One region of the Delftia sp. SD018 genome, then DNA from elsewhere that is predicted to be linked to it. Evidence: predicted binding sites of a transcription regulator. Region 1 holds the regulator's gene; the other holds the start of a gene.
What was found. The regulator FNR, encoded in region 1, switches genes on or off when oxygen is low (the NO sensors DNR and NnrR bind a similar motif). The targets are predictions, from matches to a motif close to TTGATNNNNATCAA.

Region 1 (3,414 bases):
GATCATGAATGCCACCGAGCAGGCCCAGCGCTACCGCATCAGCGCCCACGGCCTCGATGGGCTGGAGCTGGCGTCCGAGCAGGAAGTCGAGGTCGGCCCGGCCGAGACGCGCGGCATTGCGGCGCGCCTGCAGATTCCCTACGGTTCGGCCGAGCCGGGCTCGCACACCGTATTCTTCGATATCGATGCCGTGCATTCGGGCGCGGGACGCGCGTCCGAAAAGGCCGTCTTCCTGGTGCCCCGGTGATGTTCCTGGCAGGCGCGGCACGGTCCGCGCCTGCCGCCTGAAAGAAAGAGGTTTCCCATGTCTTCCAGTCCCGCAGTGTCCGCGCCCGCGCAGGCTCCCTCGCACCCCGACGCCGGCAAGCCCTGGTGGAGGTTCGGCCATGTCTGGCTGGTGGTGGCCGGCCCGGCGGCCGTGGTGGTCGCTGCCGTGATCACGGCCATCATCGCCATCAACGGCGCCGATCCCGTGATCGACCCCGACTACTACCGCAACGGCATCACGATCAACGAGCGTGCCGATGGCGTGCGCGAAGTGCCCAAGAGCATGGCGCCCGCCGTCACCGGCCGCAACCATGCGGCCACGCCCGCGCACGATCACCCCACCGACCGCTGATCGCCGTGCACCCCTGCAAGAGGCCGCAGTCGCGGCCTTTTTGCATGGCGGATCGCATCTCCGGCATGCGCGACGGGTGAGGGTTTCCTACAGGCGTGCAGGGCGCTGCGGGGCTTGGCGCCATGCGTTGGCGCGGCGCACAATGAAGGCGACCCCTCGACAGCACAAGGAGATCGCTGATGTTGGCCCAACGCTGGATGTGGATTGCCTGGCCTGCCTTTCTGGCAGCCGCCGTGATGGAGATGCTGGTTTTTGCCTTTGTGGACCCGCTGGAGCTGCATTGGCTCGGCGACCTGGGCTGGTCGCGCCAGGGCATCTACACGCTGGCCTTCTTCGCCTTCTGGGGCGTGACCATGCTCTCCAGCCTGATGACCACCATGCTGGGCCGCTCGGCCCGCGATCTCAATGACGGCGTGGTCTCCGAGCCCGACCCGGACCTGGCCATGCAGGGGCTGGGGCGGGACTGATCGAGAGCCCGCCGCAATGAACAAGGCCCGCTGTCGCGGGCCTTGTTCATTGGCGGACGAATGCTTGCCGCCCTTGCAGCCTCACTGGCACTGCTGGCTGTTGACGATGCGCTTGAGCGCCTCCGTGTCCAGGATGCGCAGATGGCGCTGGCGCACCTCGATGATGTTGTCGTCCGCGAACTTGGAGAAGGTGCGGCTCACCGTCTCCAGCTTCAGGCCCAGGTAGCTGCCGATTTCCTCGCGCGTCATGCGCAGCACCAGTTCGGACTTGGAAAAGCCCCGTGCATGCAGGCGCTGCACCAGGTTGAGCACGAAGGCGGCCAGGCGCTCCTCGGCGCGCATGCTGCCCAGCAGCAGCATCACGCCGTGCTCGCGCACGATCTCGCGGCTCATGACCTTGTGCACATGGTTTTGCAGGGCCGTGACCTCGCGCGACAGGTCTTCCAGCTTGTCGAAGGGCATGACGCAGACTTCGGCGTCTTCCAGCGCGACGGCATCGCAGGTGTGGTGGTCGTTGACGATGCCGTCCAGGCCGATGATCTCGCCGGCCATCTGAAAGCCTGTGACCTGGTCGCGTCCGTCCTCGGTGGCCACGCAGGTCTTGAAGAAGCCGGTGCGGATGGCGTACAGCGAGGTGAATGTCTCGCCGTTGCGAAACAGCAGGCCTCCGCGCTTGACCTTGCGGCGCGTGGCCACGATGTCGTCGATGCGCTGCATCTGCTCGGCATCCAGGCCCATGGGCATGCACAGTTCGCGCAGGTTGCAGTTGGAGCAGGAGGCTTTGATGGTCTGAAGGTTCATGGAGTGATAAACATCAGCGGCACACAGCGTGCCGGCGGTGACCTCGTGGATTGCGATGAGTTGGATCAAATTGTCGCAGCAGTCCCTCAAACAACTCTTGATATGAGTCAAGGACATGACCGATGTGCTGCGGCACAGTCGAGGTATTAGAGGAAAAAACCCATGACCGCTGTCACCCCAGAGCTGCTGCGTCGCTTTGACGTACCGGGGCCCCGATACACCTCGTTCCCTACCGCCGACCGCTTTGTCGAGGCCTTTGGTGCAGAGGACTATATCCTGGCGCTGCAACAACGCAAATCGAGTACCGCAGCGCGTGCCACGCCTTTGTCGCTGTATGTGCACGTGCCCTTTTGCGAGTCGCTTTGCTACTACTGCGCCTGCAACAAGATCGTGACGCGCCACCACGATCGCGCTGCCGTCTACCTGGACTACCTGGCGCGCGAGATGGCCTTGCATACGGCCCATTGCGGCAAGGGCCAGACCGTCAGCCAGCTGCACCTGGGCGGCGGCACGCCCACCTTCTTCTCCGACGACGAGCTGCGCACGCTGATGGGCCTGTTGCGCGAGCATTTCAAGCTGGAGCCGGGTGGCGAGTATTCCATCGAGGTCGATCCGCGCACCGTCAGCGTCGAGCGCCTGGCCGTGCTCAAGGAGCTGGGCTTCAACCGCCTGAGCTTCGGTGTGCAGGACTTCGACGAACAGGTGCAGATCGCCGTGCACCGCGTGCAGCCGGCAGAGCAGGTGTTCGAGCTGGTGGCGGCCGCGCGGCAGTTGGGCTTTGCCTCCATCAACGTGGACCTGATCTACGGCCTGCCCAAGCAGACGCCCGAATCCTTCGAGCGCACGCTGGCCCAGGTCAACGCGCTGCGGCCCGATCGCATCGCGCTCTATGCCTATGCCCACCTGCCCGAGCGCTTCAAGCCGCAGCGGCGCATTGCGGCCGAGGATCTGCCCCAGGGGGCCGACAAGCTGGCCATGCTGTCGCGTTCCATCGCCGCGTTCATGGACGGTGGCTATGTCTACGTGGGCATGGACCACTTCGCCCTGCCCGAGGACTCGCTGGCCGTGGCCAAGCGCCAGGGCCGGCTGCACCGCAACTTCCAGGGCTACAGCACCCAGCCCGACTGCGACCTGATTGCGCTGGGCGTGTCGGCCATCGGCAAGGTGGGCGCCAGCTACAGCCAGAACGCCAAGACGCTGGAGGAGTACTACGACGCCATCGACGCCAGCCACCTGCCCGTGGTGCGGGGCCTGGCGCTGTCGCGCGACGACCTGGTGCGCCGCGCCGTCATCATGGCCATCATGTGCCAGGGCGCCGTGCTGTTCGAGCCCATGGAGCAGGCATGGCTGCTGGGCTTTCGCGAGTACTTCGCGCCCGAGATGGCGGCCCTGGAGGACCTGCAGGCCAAGGGCCTGGTGCAGATCAGCGACGAGGGCTTCCAGGTCACGCCCATGGGCTGGTACTTCGTGCGCGGCGTGGCCATGCTGTTTGACCGATATCTGCAGGCGGACAAGAACCGGGCGCGG
Region 2 (3,414 bases), on a different contig from region 1:
ACACCATCCGCCGCGCCGCCGCAGCCGGCGTGCTGCTGCAGGGGCTCAGCCGCCTGTACGCGGGTGAGCAGCGGCAGCCGGGCTGGCTGCTGGGCTATGCCTCGCTCACGGCCTACGAGATCGAGGCCGCCGTGCTGCGCCTGGCCAACGCGCTGCGAAAACCCTGACAGGTTGGGAGACGCCGGACGCTGCATGCCTCAGTAGGGCAGGGGAAAGCGCCCGGTCAGGTCGGACACGCCTTCGTGGATGGACTTGAGCGTGCGCGCGTTCATGGTGCCGCTGCGTATGCCGCCCAGCGTGGCAAGAATCATGTCGCCGATCTCGCGGAACTCGTCGGCGCCCATGCCGCGCGTGGTGCAGGCCGCGCTGCCCACGCGGATGCCCGAGGTCACCAGCGGCCGCGCGCCATCGCCGGGCACGGCGTTCTTGTTGACCGTGATGCCGATCTGCTCCAGTGCCGTTTCGGCGGCCTTGCCCGTCAGCTCCCAGGGGCGCAGGTCGATCACGCCCAGATGGCAGTCCGTGCCTGCGGACACCACGGACAGTCCGCCCTGCGAAAGCCGGTCGCACAGCACGCGGGCGTTGTCCACCACGGCCCGCGCATAGGTGCGAAAGGCGGGCTTGAGCGCCTCGCCCAGCGCCACCGCTTTGGCCGCCACCACATGCATCAGCGGCCCGGACTGCAGGCCCGGAAACACGGCGGCGTCTATGCGCCTGGCGATCTCGGCGTCGGCCGAGAGAATCATGCCGCCGCGCGGCCCGCGCAGCGTCTTGTGCGTGGTGGTCGTGGTCACATGGGCGTGCTCCACGGGGGAGGGGAACACGCCCGCGGCCACCAGTCCCGCCACGTGCGCGATGTCGGCCATGAAGATGGCGCCCACCCGGTCGGCAATGCGCCGGAACTCGGCCCAGTCCATCTGCCGTGAATAGGCCGAGCCACCGGCAATGATGAGCCTGGGCCGCTCCTTCAGCGCAATGCGCCGCACCTGGTCCATGTCGATGCGCTGGGAGCGGGCGTCCACCTCGTAGCTGATGGACTGGAACCACTTGCCCGACACGCTCACGCGGGAGCCATGCGTCAGGTGTCCCCCCGAGCGCAGGTCCAGCCCCATGATCTTGTCGCCGGGCTCCAGGAACGCCAGGTAAACGCCCTGGTTGGCCTGGCTGCCCGAATGCGGCTGCACATTGGCGTGCGCGCAGCCGAACAGCGCCTTGGCACGCGCAATGGCCAGGTTCTCCACGGCATCGGCATTGGCGCAGCCGCCGTAGTAGCGCACGCCCGGATAGCCCTCTGCGTATTTGTTGGTCAGCACCGAGCCCTGCGCCTCCATCACCGCGCGGCTCACGAAGTTTTCAGAGGCAATCAATTCAATCGAGCGCGACTGGCGAATCCGCTCGGCCGCGATGGCATCCCAGGCCTCGCTGTCTGCCTGTTGAAGATCCAGTGAATTGATTTTGGGGAGCGATAAATCGTCCATGTCGCATTGGCTGTCTTGGAGGCGCTGAAGCACGGGAATCGGCAGCGTCCGGTTTATGGAAGGATTTGGAAACCAGGGCGCATCGGTAATGGGCAGTCTACAAAGTGCAGCGGCCTTGATTCCGACCATGTTTCAGCGGGTGAGCAGACCAATTAAGGTGGCATGCCAATGTAAACGGTTGAAAAAAGCGGTCTGGTTCATTGACGAAAATAGGTCTGTTTGAATCCATGCTCTCTCCATAGAATTCGCCGCCAGACGTTGAAAGTCATGAGATCCAATACCGCCACGAATCATCCGCAATCTGCAGTCGGGCAGATTGATTCAAGGCGGAATATGACAGAGTGAAGAAATCCATGACAACGTATCTGCCATCTGCAGCGTCATTTGAATCGCCATTGGTGATTGCGGCGGATGGAGAAAGCGGGGGAGGGAATAGACGATTTGACTCAGATCAATCAAGTTCAATCACACGGAGTTGAAAAATGAATCTCGATATCTCTCGGACAGATGACGCCGTGCGCGATGCGCTCAAAAAGCTGTCCCTGCTCTGGAAGTCAAGAGCGGCCGTGAATCAGGACCTGCCTGATTACTGCGGCTTGGCGTTCGACCCCGCCCGGCAGGACTTCACCGCCTCGCTGCTGCCATTTCGCGATCACCAGGCATGGGTGGAGGCGCCACAGCACCTGCGCGACCAATGCCTGTCCTACGCCTGGGGCATCTACAACCTCAAGACCATCTACATCGAGTGCAACGTGGTCACGCCGGCCTGCGAGGACATCATCAAGACCCCGCCGCCCAGCGCCAACCGTGCACTGCTGCAGGACGTCATGTCCCAGGCCCTGCTGGACGAGGCCCTGCACACCCGCATGTCCATCATGGCCTGCAACTACATCTATGAGATGCGCGGCCTGGCGCCGCTGGACTACGCGGACTTCAACCTCGTCGGCTGGCGCAACGGCGTGCTGGCGCAGTGCGGCGCGGAATGGGAGCGCCGCCTGGCCCGCTTCGCCATTGCCTGCGCCAGCGAGACCCTGATCACCGACTACCTCAAGACCATGGCCGAGGACCGCAGCATCCAGCCCATCTGCCACGAGGTCACGCGCACCCACGCCGTGGACGAATGGAGCCACTCCAGCGTCTTCAGCTCGGTGGCCACCGACATCGTCCAGGGCCTGAGCAACCGCGAGCGCAGCTACCTGCGCTCCATCATCCTCAAGACCGTGCAGATGTTCGCCAACAACGAACTGGGCGCCTGGTCCACCGTCTTCACCATGGTCGGCATGCCGCATGCGCGCGACATCCTGCACGACGTGGGCGACAGCAACGAGATCGGCGTCTACACCGACTCGGTGCAAAGCCTGATCGACCGCATCGGCCTGGCGGGCCGCAACCTGGGCGGCAGCGTGGCGCTGGTGTCCTCGGTCCTCGAGGAGATGCAGGCATGAGCGCCGCCCTCCAGGCAGGCAGCACGCTGGCGCGCTGCGCCGCGGCACGGGCAGAGGCGGGCGGCGTCATGGTCTACACCCTGCGCGTGCAGGGCGCCTCGGCGCAGTTCCTCGGCGGCCTGCGGCCCGGTCGGCATGTGGCCGTCGAGCATGCCGACGCCAGTGGCGCCGTGCAGCAGCGGCTGTACTCCATCACCCGCTACGAGCCCTGCAGCGAGCACGACGGCGCCGGCCAGTTCGACATTGCCGTCAAAAGCTCGGGCCGGGGCAGCGTCTCCGACCACATGCATGCGGTGCTGCGCGCAGGCTCCACGCTGCCGCTCGGCCACGTGGCCGGTGACATCACGGCCGACCTGGTGCTGGGCCTGGACTCCCTGGTCATGCTGGCCGGCGGCATCGGCCTGACCCTGCCGCTGGCGCTGCTGCGCGAACTGGACCGGCTGCAGCAGCAGGGCCAGCGCGTGCCGCGCACCACGCTGCTGCTGTGCTTT

Region 2: a site for FNR is predicted at 1,920-1,933, ahead of INR38_RS13510 (diiron oxygenase). Genes of this name have one in related genera too.

Annotation. Positions count from the first base shown of each region.
Region 1 is NZ_JADDRN010000010.1:23,464-26,877, reverse strand. Features, by position in the region: gene ccoG (cytochrome c oxidase accessory protein CcoG) at 1-247, shown strand, start outside; gene INR38_RS11990 (FixH family protein) at 305-619, shown strand; gene INR38_RS11985 (hypothetical protein) at 799-1,086, shown strand; gene fnr (fumarate/nitrate reduction transcriptional regulator Fnr) at 1,168-1,887, opposite strand; gene hemN (oxygen-independent coproporphyrinogen III oxidase) at 2,050-3,414, shown strand, end outside.
Region 2 is NZ_JADDRN010000011.1:168,368-171,781, reverse strand. Features, by position in the region: gene INR38_RS13520 (PLP-dependent aminotransferase family protein) at 1-167, shown strand, start outside; gene INR38_RS13515 (serine hydroxymethyltransferase) at 198-1,478, opposite strand; gene INR38_RS13510 (diiron oxygenase) at 1,961-2,923, shown strand; gene INR38_RS13505 (2Fe-2S iron-sulfur cluster-binding protein) at 2,920-3,414, shown strand, end outside.